One region of the Leclercia sp. CFBP8987 genome, then DNA from elsewhere that is predicted to be linked to it. Evidence: predicted binding sites of a transcription regulator. Region 1 holds the regulator's gene; each other region holds the start of a gene.
What was found. Region 1 encodes CRP, which controls carbon source genes, mostly activating them, when cyclic AMP is high. Its sites were predicted from a motif close to ATGTGANNNNNNTCACAT; they were not measured.
Positions count from the first base shown of each region.

Region 2: epd (erythrose-4-phosphate dehydrogenase) is a predicted target of CRP. The motif match lies at 1,932-1,949, and genes of this name have one in related genera.
Region 3: rhaS (HTH-type transcriptional activator RhaS) is a predicted target of CRP. The motif match lies at 1,834-1,851, and genes of this name have one in related genera.
Region 4: SOM40_RS15730 (CidA/LrgA family protein) is a predicted target of CRP. The motif match lies at 1,050-1,067, and genes of this name have one in related genera.

Region 1 is NZ_CM188255.1:4,441,938-4,445,648, forward strand. Features, by position in the region: gene SOM40_RS21455 (phosphoribulokinase) at 1-813, shown strand, start outside; gene SOM40_RS21460 (OsmC family protein) at 856-1,260, opposite strand; gene crp (cAMP-activated global transcriptional regulator CRP) at 1,570-2,202, shown strand; gene SOM40_RS21470 (YccS/YhfK family putative transporter) at 2,260-3,711, shown strand, end outside.
Region 2 is NZ_CM188255.1:4,041,848-4,045,558, reverse strand. Features, by position in the region: gene tkt (transketolase) at 1-1,757, shown strand, start outside; gene epd (erythrose-4-phosphate dehydrogenase) at 2,144-3,163, shown strand; gene pgk (phosphoglycerate kinase) at 3,213-3,711, shown strand, end outside.
Region 3 is NZ_CM188255.1:4,770,345-4,774,055, forward strand. Features, by position in the region: gene rhaR (HTH-type transcriptional activator RhaR) at 1-796, opposite strand, end outside; gene rhaS (HTH-type transcriptional activator RhaS) at 870-1,706, opposite strand; gene rhaB (rhamnulokinase) at 2,007-3,476, shown strand; gene rhaA (L-rhamnose isomerase) at 3,473-3,711, shown strand, end outside.
Region 4 is NZ_CM188255.1:3,245,496-3,249,206, forward strand. Features, by position in the region: gene dusC (tRNA dihydrouridine(16) synthase DusC) at 1-31, opposite strand, end outside; gene map (type I methionyl aminopeptidase) at 121-900, opposite strand; gene SOM40_RS15730 (CidA/LrgA family protein) at 1,116-1,514, shown strand; gene SOM40_RS15735 (CidB/LrgB family autolysis modulator) at 1,511-2,206, shown strand; gene cdd (cytidine deaminase) at 2,335-3,219, shown strand; gene sanA (outer membrane permeability protein SanA) at 3,348-3,711, shown strand, end outside.

The DNA.
Region 1 (3,711 bases):
ACCACCAGCCTCGCCTTTCGTAAGATCTTCTCGCAGCTGCATCTGCGTGCTGCGGAAGTAGAAGGCGACAGCTTTCACCGCTTCACCCGCCCTGAGATGGACATGGCCATCCGCAAGGCCCGCGATCTCGGCAAACACATCAGCTACTTTGGCCCGGATGCCAACGACTTCGGCCTGCTGGAGCAAACCTTCGCCGAATACGGGCGAAGCGGCACCGGCCAGGCACGCAAATACCTGCACACCTATGACGAAGCGGTCCCCTGGAACCAGGTGCCGGGCACCTTCACCCCCTGGCAGCCGCTGCCGGAACCGACCGACGTGCTGTTTTATGAAGGCCTGCATGGCGGAGTGGTGACGCCGCATCACGACGTGGCGCGCCATGTCGACCTGCTGGTGGGCGTGGTACCGATCGTCAATCTGGAGTGGATCCAGAAGCTGACGCGGGATACCAGCGAACGCGGTCACTCCCGCGAGGCGGTGATGGACTCGGTGGTGCGCTCGATGGAGGATTACATTAACTTCCTGACGCCACAGTTTTCCCGCACCCATATTAACTTCCAGCGCGTCCCGACCGTGGACACTTCTAACCCCTTTGCCGCAAAAGGCATCCCGTCCCTTGACGAGAGCTTCGTGGTGATCCACTTCCGCAATCTGGACAATATTGACTACCCCTGGCTGCTGGCGATGCTGCAGGGTTCATTTATTTCGCACATCAATACGCTGGTGGTGCCGGGCGGGAAGATGGGGCTGGCGATGGAGTTGATCATGATGCCGCTGGTGCAGCGGTTGATGGAAGGCAAGAAGATCGACTGAGGTTTTGTTGCCCGGTAAGCGCAGCGCCACCGGGCAAGGCGCTTAGGCCTCGATCACTTCATACGAATGCGTAATGTTGACCGCTTTCTCCAGCATCAGCGCCACGGAGCAGTACTTCTCCGCAGAGAGATCCACCGCGCGGGATACCGCCGCATCTTTCAGCGCTTTGCCGGTGACCACGAAGTGCAGGTTGATATGGGTGAACAGGCGCGGCGCCTCTTCACGGCGCTCTGAGGTCAGCTTCACTTCACAGTCGGTCACATCGTGACGCCCTTTTTGCAGGATCGACACCACGTCGATGGCGCTGCATCCGCCTGCCGCCATCAGGACTACTTCCATCGGGCTTGGCGCTTTATCACCGGAGTTGCCATCCATCAAAATCTGGTGCCCGGAAGCGGACTCACCAAGGAACGTTAACCCTTCTACCCATTTCACACGTGCTTGCATTTGTATTAACTCCAGGAGTGCATTTTTGCTGACAGATTACGCGTCAGTAACAATTCTGACAACGGAAGTCGACCTGCATCAAGCTGAAGCGAGACACCAGGAGACACGCGGCAAAAGCTATGCTAAAACAGTCGGGATGCTACAGTAATACATTGACGTTGCACATGTATGCAGAGGACATCACACATTCCAGGCTGCTAATTATTGTGCCAGCCAGACCCCAGGCAGGGGAAAGAATTCGATTGCAACCCCAGAGTACAGGTACATAGCCAGACTCTGGAGACAGCTTATAACAGAGGATAACAGCGCATGGTGCTTGGCAAACCGCAAACAGACCCGACTCTCGAATGGTTCTTGTCTCATTGCCATATTCATAAGTACCCATCGAAGAGCACGCTGATTCACCAGGGTGAAAAAGCGGAAACGTTGTATTACATCGTCAAAGGCTCAGTGGCAGTGCTGATCAAAGATGAAGAAGGCAAAGAGATGATCCTCTCTTACCTGAATCAGGGAGATTTCATCGGCGAGCTGGGCCTGTTTGAAGAAGGTCAGGAGCGTAGCGCCTGGGTGCGTGCGAAGACCGCGTGTGAAGTGGCTGAGATCTCCTATAAGAAGTTCCGCCAGCTGATCCAGGTTAACCCGGATATCCTGATGCGCCTCTCCTCGCAGATGGCTCGCCGTCTGCAGGTCACGTCCGAGAAAGTGGGTAACCTCGCCTTCCTCGACGTAACGGGCCGTATCGCTCAGACCCTGCTGAACCTGGCGAAACAGCCAGACGCCATGACCCACCCGGACGGTATGCAAATTAAAATTACCCGTCAGGAAATTGGTCAGATCGTCGGATGTTCGCGTGAGACAGTCGGTCGTATTCTGAAAATGCTGGAAGATCAAAACCTGATTTCCGCCCACGGTAAAACCATCGTGGTTTACGGAACACGTTAATTCCGCTCAAACGGCGTGGCATCGCAGGATGCCACGCCGTTTTTGTCTCTAGCATCCATGTGGCGCAGGCTCATTTATCACCCGGAAGTTAACTACGCACTGCGGCAAACCCTGGTGTTGTGTCTCCCCGTGGCTGTGGGTTTGATTTTCGGTCATCTGCAACAGGGACTCCTCTTTTCTCTGGTTCCAGCCTGCTGCAACATCGCTGGCCTGGACACACCGCATAAACGCTTTTTTAAACGTCTGACTATTGGCGGCTGCCTGTTTGCCGGATGTAGCCTGGCCGTCCAGCTGTTGCTGGCGCGGGATATTCCACTGCCGCTCATTCTGACGGTACTGGCAATGACCTTAGGCGTCACGGCAGAAATCAGCGCTCTCCATGCGCGACTCCTGCCCGCCTCGCTGATTGCGGCCATCTTTACCCTGAGTCTTGCCGGGAACATGCCGGTCTGGGAACCGCTGCTCCTCTATACGCTGGGCACCCTCTGGTACGGGCTGTTTAACTGGTTCTGGTTCTGGATGTGGCGCGAACAGCCGCTGCGCGAGTCGCTGAGCATGCTCTATCAACAGCTGGCGGATTACTGCGAAGCGAAATATACCCTGCTGACCCAGCACACTGACCCTGAGAAATCGTTGCCACCGCTGCTGGCCCGCCAGCAGAAGGTAGTGGATCTGATCAGCCTCTGTTACCAGCAGCTGCATATGCTGGCGGCCAACAGAAATCACGAATACAAACGCCTGCTGCGCACCTTCCAGGTGGGGCTGGATCTGCAGGAGCATATCTCCGTCAGTCTGCACCACCCGAAGGAGGTGCAAAAGCTGGTGGAGCGCAGTCACGCCGAAGCGGTGATCCGCTGGAACGCACAGACCGTGGCGGCCCGCCTGCGGGTGCTGGCTGATGACATCCTCTATCATCGCTACCCCACTCGCTTTAGCATGGACAAACCGCTCGGCGCGCTGGAAAAAATCGCCCGTCAGCACCCGGATAACCCGGTGGGACAGTTCTGCGCCTGGCACTTCAGCCGTATCGCCCGGGTGCTGCGCACCCAGCGTCCGCTCTACCCGCGCGACCTGATGGCCGACAAGCAGAAACGCCTGCCGCTGATCCCCGCCCTGAAAAGCTATCTGTCGCTGAAGTCTGCCGCCCTCCGTAATGCGGCGCGTATCAGCGTGATGCTGAGTATCGCCAGCCTGATGGGCATAGCGCTGCACCTGCCGAAACCTTACTGGATCTTAATGACCGTCCTGCTGGTAACGCAAAACGGCTACAGCGCGACGCGGGTGCGTATTTTCCACCGGGCGGCCGGCACCATGGTGGGGCTGATCATCGCCGGTGTCACCCTGCACTTCCACGTTCCGGAAGGCTATACCCTCGCCGGGATGCTGGTGATCACTCTGGTAAGTTACCTGTTTATTCGTAAGAACTACGGCTGGGCGACGGTGGGCTTTACGGTCACGGCGGTATATACCCTGCAACTGCTGACCCTGAACGGTGAGCAATTTATTATC
Region 2 (3,711 bases), 400 kb from region 1:
GCTATGCGCTGCCAATCGAAGAGCTGAAAAACTTCCGTCAGCTGCACTCCAAAACCCCGGGTCACCCGGAAGTGGGCTACACCGCAGGTGTTGAAACCACTACTGGTCCGCTGGGGCAGGGGATTGCTAACGCCGTGGGCATGGCAATTGCTGAGAAGACGCTGGCGGCGCAGTTCAACCGTCCGGGTCACGACATTGTTGACCACTTCACCTATGCGTTCCTCGGCGACGGCTGCATGATGGAAGGTATCTCTCACGAGGTATGCTCCCTGGCCGGTACCCTGAAGCTGGGCAAACTGGTTGCGTTCTATGACGACAACGGCATCTCCATTGATGGTCACGTTGAAGGCTGGTTCACCGACGATACCGCAGCACGTTTCGAAGCCTACGGCTGGCACGTGGTACGTGGTGTTGACGGTCACGATGCTGACGCGATCAAACGTGCAGTAGAAGAAGCACGCGCTGTAACCGACAAGCCGTCCCTGCTGATGTGCAAAACCATCATCGGTTTCGGTTCCCCGAACAAAGCCGGCACCCACGACTCTCACGGTGCACCGCTGGGTGACGCAGAGATCGCCCTGACCCGCGAACAGCTGGGCTGGAAACACGCCGCGTTTGAGATCCCATCTGAGATCTACGCGCAGTGGGATGCCAAAGAAGCCGGTCAGGCAAAAGAAGCAGCATGGAACGAGAAATTTGCTGCCTACGCTAAAGCCTTCCCACAGGAAGCGGCTGAATACACCCGTCGTATGAAAGGTGACATGCCGGCTGACTTCGACGCCAAAGCGAACGAGTTCATCGCTAAACTGCAGGCGAACCCGTCCAAAATCGCCAGCCGTAAAGCGTCCCAGAATGCCATCGAAGCCTTCGGCCCGTGGCTGCCAGAGTTCCTCGGCGGCTCCGCTGACCTGGCGCCAAGCAACCTGACCATCTGGTCCGGTTCTAAAGCGATCAACGAAGATGCTGCCGGTAACTACATCCATTACGGTGTACGTGAATTCGGTATGACTGCGATTGCCAACGGTATCTCCCTGCACGGTGGTTTCCTGCCGTACACCTCCACCTTCCTGATGTTCGTGGAATATGCCCGTAACGCGGTGCGTATGGCTGCGCTGATGAAACAGCGTCAGGTGATGGTTTATACCCACGACTCCATCGGTCTGGGCGAAGATGGCCCGACTCACCAGCCGGTTGAGCAGGTTGCTTCTCTGCGTGTGACCCCGAACATGTCCACATGGCGTCCATGTGACCAGGTTGAATCCGCGGTAGCGTGGAAATATGGCGTTGAGCGTCAGGACGGCCCGACCGCACTGATCCTCTCCCGTCAGAACCTGGCTCAGCAGGATCGTACCGAAGCGCAGCTGGCGAACATCGCCCGCGGCGGTTACGTGCTGAAAGATTGCGACGGTCAGCCACAGGTGATCTTCATCGCTACCGGTTCTGAAGTTGAACTGGCGGTTGCGGCCTGGGATCAACTGGCAGGCGAAGGCGTGAAAGCGCGCGTGGTTTCCATGCCGTCTACCGATGCCTTTGACAAGCAGGACGCGGCGTACCGTGAATCCGTGCTGCCGAAAGCGGTCTCCGCTCGTGTGGCTGTGGAAGCGGGTATCGCTGACTACTGGTTCAAATACGTGGGCCTGAACGGCGCTATCGTCGGCATGACCACCTTCGGTGAGTCTGCTCCGGCTGAGCAGCTGTTCGAAGAGTTTGGCTTCACCGTTGAGAACGTGGTCGCAAAAGCGAAAGAACTGCTGTAATTGCTGGTACGGTGCGGGCTGATGCCCTCACCCCAATCCTCTCCCACGGGAGAGGGTGCAAACACCAAAAACGGTAACCCCTGGGTTACCGTTTTGCTTTTACCTCGCCACCCGGCTTTTTTGTATCTACTATTCCTCCTGCATGTAACTGCGCTGTGAATTATTCCATTAAAAATGTGACGCAAGTCATATAGCTGGCTTATTGGTCCGAGGGCTCATTCCCTTTATTCCACGTTTCGCTTATTCTGGCTGAAGCGTTTCAGTCGATTAAACGTTCGACAAATGACCAATCAGTTGGAGTTTGTGACAGGCGAGGATTCCCCTCAGAGCGTTGCTGGATTACTCTGTCAGCCACCTCGAATCAGGGAAAGCTTTGCAGGAGACTTATGACCGTACGCGTAGCGATTAATGGTTTCGGTCGCATCGGACGTAACGTGGTTCGTGCTTTATATGAATCCGGGCGCCGGGCGGAAATGACCGTGGTGGCCATCAATGAACTGGCCGATGCCGCAGGCATGGCGCATTTATTGAAATATGACACCAGCCATGGGCGCTTCGCCTGGGACGTTCGTCAGGAGAGAGAGCAGCTGTTCGTCGGTGATGACGTGATTCGTGTACTGCACGAGCAGACGATCGACGCCTTACCCTGGCGTGAGCTGGGCGTGGATGTGGTGCTCGACTGTACCGGCGTCTACGGCAATCGCGAACATGGCGAAGCCCATCTGGCGGCTGGCGCGAAGAAAGTGCTCTTCTCACATCCCGGCAGTAACGATCTCGATGCCACGGTGGTTTATGGCGTTAACCATCATGAGCTGCAAGCGGAACACCGCATCGTCTCCAATGCCTCCTGCACCACCAACTGTATTATTCCGGTCATCAAACTGCTGGACGATGCCTATGGCATTGAATCGGGCACCGTGACCACGATTCACTCCGCCATGCACGATCAGCAGGTCATTGACGCATACCATCCGGACCTGAGACGCACTCGCGCGGCGAGTCAGTCGATTATCCCGGTGGATACCAAACTGGCGGCCGGGATTACCCGAATTTTCCCGCAATTTGAAGACCGTTTTGAAGCTATCGCCGTGCGTGTTCCTACCATCAACGTGACGGCGATCGACCTCAGCGTGACCGTGAAGAAACCGGTAAAAGCCTGTGAGGTCAACCTGTTGCTGCAAAAAGCGGCACAGCAAGCATTTCATGGTATAGTTGACTATACGGAATTACCGTTGGTCTCAGTAGATTTTAACCACGATCCGCACAGCGCCATTGTTGATGGCACTCAAACGCGCGTGAGTGGAGCGCATCTGATCAAAACGCTGGTCTGGTGTGATAATGAATGGGGCTTTGCTAACAGGATGCTCGACACCACGTTAGCCATGGCCGCACAAGGTTTCAGGTAAGGCGCGTATTGCGTCTGCAAAACTTTAAGAATCAACGAGAGGATTCACCATGTCTGTAATTAAGATGACCGATCTGGATCTGGCAGGTAAACGCGTTTTCATCCGTGCGGATCTGAACGTACCGGTTAAAGATGGGAAAGTCACCAGCGACGCACGTATCCGTGCCTCTCTGCCAACCATCGAACTGGCACTGAAGCAGGGTGCAAAAGTGATGGTCACCTCCCACCTGGGTCGTCCGACCGAAGGCGAGTACAACGAAGAATTCTCTCTGCTGCCGGTTGTTAATTACCTGAAAGACAAACTGTCCAGCCCGGTACGTCTGGTTAAAGACTACCTGGACGGCGTTGAAGTTGCTGAAGGTGAACTGGTTGTTCTGGAAAACGTTCGCTTTAACAAAGGCGAGAAGAAAGACGACGAAACCCTGTCCAAAAAATACGCAGCCCTGTGCGACGTGTTCGTAATGGATGCTTTCGGTACTGCTCACCGTGCGCAGGCTTCTACTCACGGTATCGGTAAATTCGCTGACGTCGCCTGTGCAGGTCCACTGC
Region 3 (3,711 bases), 330 kb from region 1:
CGCGGTTAAACACCACCGAGAAATAGTTACTGTCCTCAAAGCCGCACTGCATGGCGACTTCGCTGACCATCAGTTCGGTGTGCTGCAGCAGATACTGCGCGTGGCAGATGCGCAGCTGGCGCAGGTAGTGGTTTACCGTCATCCCGGTCTGGGTACGGAACTGCTGGCGCAGGGCTCGCTCGCTGCACTGCTCCTGCTCGCAAAACTTCTCCAGCACAAAGCTGCGGTTCAGGCTACCGGCCAGAGCGGTGATCAGCTTATCCAGCAGCGCTTCCGGTTCGCTGGCCGCCGGGTTATCCGGGGCATAACGGTAGCGTTTGAGCATGATCGTCAGCTGGGCAAACAGCAGCTCGGCCATGTCGAACGCGTGGGCATCGTTCTTCAGGCTCTCCTGCTCCAGCTGGGCGATCACCGGGCGCACCTGCGCCATGCCGTTGCTGCCCAGCCGCCAGTGCGGAGTGCCGCCGGCCCTGAGAAAACCGGGAATGTTCGCCGCCCAGTCCACGTTGAGCTTCAGCCGGTCGGGGCAGTAGATGATGTTCTGCAGCACCAGATCGTTAACCGAGGCGTAGGAGTGTTTGTCTTCCGCGCGGATATAAAACAGGTCGCCGCGGGTGATGCGGTACGGGCGATCGTTAAGGATATGCAGGCCATTGCCGCGCCACACCAGCACCAGCTCGCAGAAGTCGTGGGTGTGCTCAGCAAAGACATTTTGCGGATAGCGGTCCGCCACCGCGACGGCCTGGGCGGCGGATGCAAAAAAATCGGCTCTGCGAAGAATCAACTGTCCTGCCACATCACAACCTCACCCGGGAACAACCTGCCATTATTACCCGGTTTGCGGCAATAAAACGGTGATTTTCCTCGCGTTACTGAAGCGAGGCATCCCGGCCCTGGCGAATGTCGCGCGGGGACCAGGAAAACTCCCGGCGAAACAGGGTCGAAAAGTGGTTACTGTCGCCGAAACCGCAGCGATAGGCGATATCCGTGACGCTATCGTCGGTATGGCGCAGCAGATGGCGCGCTTTGATCAGCCGCAGCCGGTTCAGGTAACGCTGCGGCGTCTGCCCGGTGTGCTGCTTCAGCTGGCGATGCAGGGTGCGTAGCGAGAGCGAAAAGTTATCCGCCAGCGTCTCCCAGCAGACATCCTCCGCAAAGTGATCTTCCAGCCAGGCCATCAGCTGATTGAGCCGGGCATCGTTATCCGCCGCCCCTTCCACCAGGCTACCCCGTCGCAGCAGCACCAGCAGTTGCATAAACAGGATCTCGCGGCTGGCGAGGGCGTGGGTGGTCTGTCCCTCTTCGGACTGCTCCATCTGGCTGACCAGCTGGCGCACCTGCTGCAGCGTGGACTGATTCACCCGCCAGTGCGACGGGTAGTGACCGTCCTGCTCCTGAGGCAACAGCTGGTTCAGTCCCGACAAAAACTGGAACGCTTCCGGGGAGCGATAGAGCACGTTGGTCAGGCACAGGTTGTCGGTATGTTCATACATATGCCGATCATGATCGCGGACAAAGCACACCGTGCCGCCGCTGATGGTGTAGGGCTGTCCGTTGAAGACATGGATGCCCGTGCCGTGCTCTACGATCACAATCTCATGGAAATCATGATGATGTTCCGGAAAGGCAGCCTGGGGCAGCCGCGGCTCAATCGCCACAGGCGAGTGGCCTGAAGGGAAAAAATCCACGCTGTGCAGTACGGTCATAACGGTTCACCAGATGATAAATGTTCTCAAAATAGTAATTTAGGGTTTCCCGGCTCACCTTAAATTTTCGACAGCAAATGGCGCAAAGCCTGTCGCTTTTTCAAGAAACGGCGGGAAAGATCCGGAAATGCGCCCACCGTCACATCCCCCGAAATCCCGGCTATTGGCGGGAAATGTGAACTCCCTCACGTTCATCTTTGCTTTCTTGCCAGCGCCTGAAATGCGCTGTCAGTGGCAAGAAGGTCACTGACGCTTCCCTTTTTTACACTGTCCGGCAATGACTTCAGGAAGGACCGGACCATGACTTTTCGCCATTGTGTGGCTGTCGATTTAGGCGCATCCAGCGGCCGCGTAATGCTGGCGAGCTACCACCGCGAGCAGCGCACCCTCTCCCTGCGCGAAATCCACCGTTTCGTGAACTGCCTGCAAAAGCAGGACGGGTTTGACTGCTGGGATATCGACACCCTGGAAGCGGAGATCCGCACCGGGCTGAATAAGGTGTGCGAAGAAGGCATTCACATCGACAGCATCGGGATTGACACCTGGGGCGTGGATTACGTGCTGCTGGACAGCAACGGCGAGCGCGTGGGCCTCCCAGTCTCCTATCGCGATAGCCGCACCGACGGGGTGATGGCGCATGCGTTAGCACAGCTCGGGAAAGCGGAGATCTATGGCCGGAGCGGCATCCAGTTCCTGCCGTTTAATACTCTGTATCAGCTGCGCGCCCTGGTGGAACAGCAGCCGGAACTGGTGGCGAACGTTGCGCATGCCCTGCTGATCCCGGACTACTTCAGCTACCGTCTCACCGGCCAGATGAACTGGGAATATACCAACGCCACCACCACCCAGCTGGTGAACATCAATTCTGACTCCTGGGACGAGAACCTGCTCAACTGGACCGGCGCGCCGCGCGACTGGTTTGGCACCCCAACCCATCCGGGCAACGTGATTGGTCACTGGATCTGCCCGCAGGATAACGCGATCCCGGTGGTGGCTGTCGCCAGCCACGACACCGCCAGCGCGGTGATTGCCGCCCCGCTGGCCTCGAAGGATGCGGCGTATCTCTCCTCCGGCACCTGGTCGCTGATGGGCTTTGAGAGCAAAACGCCTTACACCAGCGATAACGCGCTGGCAGCGAATATCACCAACGAAGGCGGGGCCGAGGGCCGCTACCGGGTGCTGAAAAACATCATGGGCCTGTGGCTGCTGCAGCGGGTGCTGAAAGAGCAGAACATCTCTAACCTGCCGGAGCTTATCGCAGAAACCGAAAAGCTGACGGCCTGCACTTTCCTGATCAACCCGAATGACGACCGCTTTATCAATCCGGCCAATATGAGCGCCGAGATCCAGGCCGCCTGCCGCGACAGCGCCCAGCCGGTGCCGGAGAGCGCCGCCGAGCTGGCGCGCTGCATCTTTGACAGCCTCGCCCTTCTGTATGCCGAGGTGCTGCACGAGCTGGCGACCCTGCGCGGTAAGCCCTTCAGCCAGCTGCACATTGTCGGCGGCGGGTGCCAGAACCAACTGCTGAACCAGCTCTGCGCTAACGCCTGCGGTATCACGGTGTTAGCCGGGCCGGTTGAGGCGTCGACACTCGGCAATATCGGCATTCAGCTGATGACCCTCGACGAGCTGACCAACGTGGATCAATTCCGTCAGGTGGTGACCGGCAACTACGGCCTGACCACCTTTACCCCTCATCCCGATCATGAGATTGCCCGCTACCGCACGCAGTTTCAGCAACAACGACCGACAAAGGAGCTTTGCGCATGACCACTCAACTTGAACAAGCCTGGGAACTGGCTAAACAGCGTTTCGCCGCCGTGGGCGTGGATGTCGAGGAGGCTCTGCGTCAGCTCGACCGTCTGCCCGTCTCTATGCACTGCTGGCAGGGCGATGACGTCGCCGGTTTTGAGAACCCGGGTGGCGCGCTGACCGGCGGGATCCAGGCCACCGGTAACTATCCGGGTAAGGCGCGTAATGCCGCCGAACTGCGGGCGGATCTGGA
Region 4 (3,711 bases), 1.2 Mb from region 1:
CGCCTTCCATCGGTGCCAGTAATACACGCATATCAGTACCCGTCAAAAAAGAGGCGCTATAGTAGCCGCTCCCGCCAAAGGTGGGAAGCGTCAGGACAGAGATGCGTGTGGGTTGCGGCTTTAATCGGGAATGGACTCTTCGGGACGCAGGGTCAGCACCTCAAACCCATCTGCTGTCACGGCGATGGTATGTTCCCACTGGGCAGATAGCTTTTTGTCACGGGTCACCACCGTCCAGCCATCTTTCTTCGTTTTGATCCGGCTGCCGCCCTGGTTGATCATCGGTTCGATGGTAAAGACCATCCCCTCCTGTAATACAGGGCCTTCGCCAGGTTTGCCGTAGTGCAGGATCTGCGGCTCTTCATGCATCTCCTTGCCAATGCCGTGGCCGCAATATTCCCGCACCACGCTGTAGCCCTGGCTTTCAACGTATGACTGAATGGCGTGGCCGATATCGCCCAGTGTGGCACCCGGTTTGACGGCCTTGATCCCCTTCCACATCCCTTCGTAGGTCGCTTTCACCAGCCGGCGGGCCAGAGGCGAAACGTCACCAATGAGATACATTTTACTGGAGTCGGCGATCATGCCCGCGTTTTCGAGGGTGATGTCGACGTTGACGATAGCCCCGGATTTAAGGTGTTCCGACTCTTTAGGGATCCCGTGGCAGACCACGTCGTTGACCGAGGTGTTCAGCACGTAGGGGTAATCATATTGCCCTTTGCTGGCCGGACGGGACTTAAGCTGATCGACGATAAAGGCCTCGGCGCGATTGTTGATCTCCATAGTGGATACGCCAGGCTTAATAAAGTCGTCCAGCATGGTGAACACCGAGGCCAGCAGTTCACCCGCGTGGCGCTGGCGAGCCAGCTCGTCGGCGGTTTTAATGAGAATTGATGGCATTGTTTACCTCCAGTAAAGGGTAAGGGCCGGATTTGAGCATCATTATCTTTATCTGTTGATCGTATCTTGTCAGCGCCGCGTTGTCTCCTGCGGTTTGGGGAAATGCCCAACGTTCCAGAAAGTAATGTCTGGTATGCTCAAAAGTCATGATGTGATCCGTAGCACGTTTCCGGTTTTAATTGTATGATGAATGCGTTCCATTAAGGACTTTCACCATGAAGAAATCATTGATAGTTGTCTGGCAATACCTGCGCGCCTTCATCCTGATTTATGCCTGCCTCTATGCGGGTATCTTTCTCGCCTCCCTGCTGCCCATTACCATTCCCGGCAGCATTATTGGCATGCTGATCCTGTTTGTGCTGCTCGCGCTGCAAATCCTCCCGGCAAAATGGGTCAAGCCCGGCTGCTCGGTATTAATCCGCTATATGGCGCTGCTGTTCGTGCCGATTGGCGTGGGGGTGATGCAGTATTACGACCTGCTGAGTGCGCAGTTTGGCCCGATATTTGTCTCCTGCACCATAAGTACGCTGGTGGCATTTTTAGTGGTGAGCTGGAGCACGCATCTGGTGCACGGGGAACGTAACGTGGTTGGACAGAAAGGACAGAACAAATGATGGCCAATATCTGGTGGTCGCTGCCGCTTACCGTGGCGGTATTCTTCGCCGCCCGCAAGCTGGCGGTGCGCCTGAAGTTCCCCCTGCTTAACCCCCTGCTGGTGGCGATGGTGGTGATTATTCCGTTCCTGCTGCTGACCGGCATTCCTTATGCGAAATATTTCCAGGGCAGCAAGGTCCTCAACGATCTGCTCCAGCCTGCGGTGGTGGCGCTGGCGTTTCCGCTGTATGAACAGCTGCACCAGATCCGCGCCCGCTGGAAGTCGATCATTACCATCTGCCTGGTGGGTAGCGTGGTGGCGATGATCACCGGTACGTCGGTGGCATTGCTGATGGGGGCGACGCCGGAAATCGCGGCCTCTATTCTACCTAAATCCGTGACCACGCCGATCGCAATGGCGGTGGGTGGCAGTCTCGGCGGTATCCCGGCGATCAGCGCCGTGTGCGTTATTTATGTCGGTATTCTCGGGGCGGTATTAGGGCATACGCTGCTGAATGCGATGCGCATTCGCACTAAGTCAGCCCGTGGTCTGGCGATGGGCACCGCCTCGCACGCCCTCGGCACCGCCCGCTGTGCGGAGCTGGATTATCAGGAAGGGGCATTCAGCTCCCTGGCGCTGGTGATCTGCGGGATCATGACCTCCCTTATCGCGCCGTTCCTGTTCCCGATTATTCTGGCGGTCATGGGCTAAAATTTGCGACGCGTCGCGCATTTTTCATTTGAGTTTCATAAGTTGCACAAATAATGAGATCTGAGTCACATATAAAGCCGCATCGGCTCCGTACACTACCGATCCATTAACCTTTAAGAGGCAACGTCATGCATCCACGTTTTCAATCAGCTTTCGCTCAGCTTGCAGAGAATTTGCAGTCAGCCCTGGCCCCGGTTCTGGCGGATGCACACTTCCCCGCCCTGCTGACGGCTGAACAGGTCACCGCCCTGAAAGGTGCTACCGATCTGGATGATGACGCGCTGGCCTTTGCACTTCTGCCCCTGGCGGCGGCCTGCGCCCGTGCGGACCTCTCTCATTTCAACGTCGGCGCCATTGCGCGCGGCGTGAGCGGCACCTGGTACTTCGGCGGCAATATGGAGTTTATCGGGGCCACCATGCAGCAGACCGTGCATGCAGAACAGAGCGCCATCAGCCACGCCTGGCTGCGCGGGGAACACTCCCTGCAGGCCATTACCGTGAACTACACGCCGTGCGGCCACTGTCGTCAGTTTATGAACGAGCTCAACAGCGGTTTGCAGCTGCGCATCAACCTCCCGGGCCGCGCCCCGCATACCCTGGAAGATTATCTGCCGGACGCCTTCGGACCTAAGGATCTGGAGATTAAATCCCTGCTGATGGATGAGCAGGATCATGGTTATGCCGTCAGCGGTGACGCGCTGGCCCAGGCGGCAATTCTCGCTGCTAACAAGTCACACGCACCGTACAGTAACTCCCCGAGCGGCGTGGCGCTAGAGTGTCGCGATGGCCGACTCTTCACCGGCAGCTATGCCGAGAACGCCGCCTTTAACCCGACGCTGCCCCCGCTGCAGGGCGCCCTGAACCTGCTCAGCCTCAACGGTTACGACTACCCGGACATCCAGCGCGCCATTCTGGCGGAAAAAGCCGACGCACCGCTGATCCAGTGGGATGCCACTGCCGCCACGCTGCGCGCCCTGGGTTGCACCAGCATCGACCGCGTTCTGCTGGCGTAAGTCCTTGATGCGGGCAGCAATGCCCGCACAATTGATGAAAATCCCTCCAATTAAACCGCCGTTTCTTGCGCTTACCAGACGGGTAAAGTAGCCTGAGTGAAATTTCACCTTTGGTAAGAGTCATCTGTATGTTAAAGCGCGTGTTTTACAGCCTGGTTGCCCTGATCGCCATTGTGCTGCTGACTGCGCTGGGCCTCGACCGCTGGATGAGCTGGAAAACGGCCCCCTATATCTTTGATGACCTTCAGGACCTGCCCTACCGTCAGGTCGGCGTAGTGCTCGGCACCGCCAAGTATTACCGCACCGGGGTGATCAACCAGTATTACCGTTACCGCATTCAGGGAGCACTCAACGCCTACAACAGCGGGAAGGTCAACTACCTGTTGCTGAGCGGCGATAACGCGCTGCAGAGCTACAATGAGCCGGTCACCATGCGTAAGGATCTGATTGCCGCAGGCGTTGACCCGGCGGATATCGTGCTCGATTACGCGG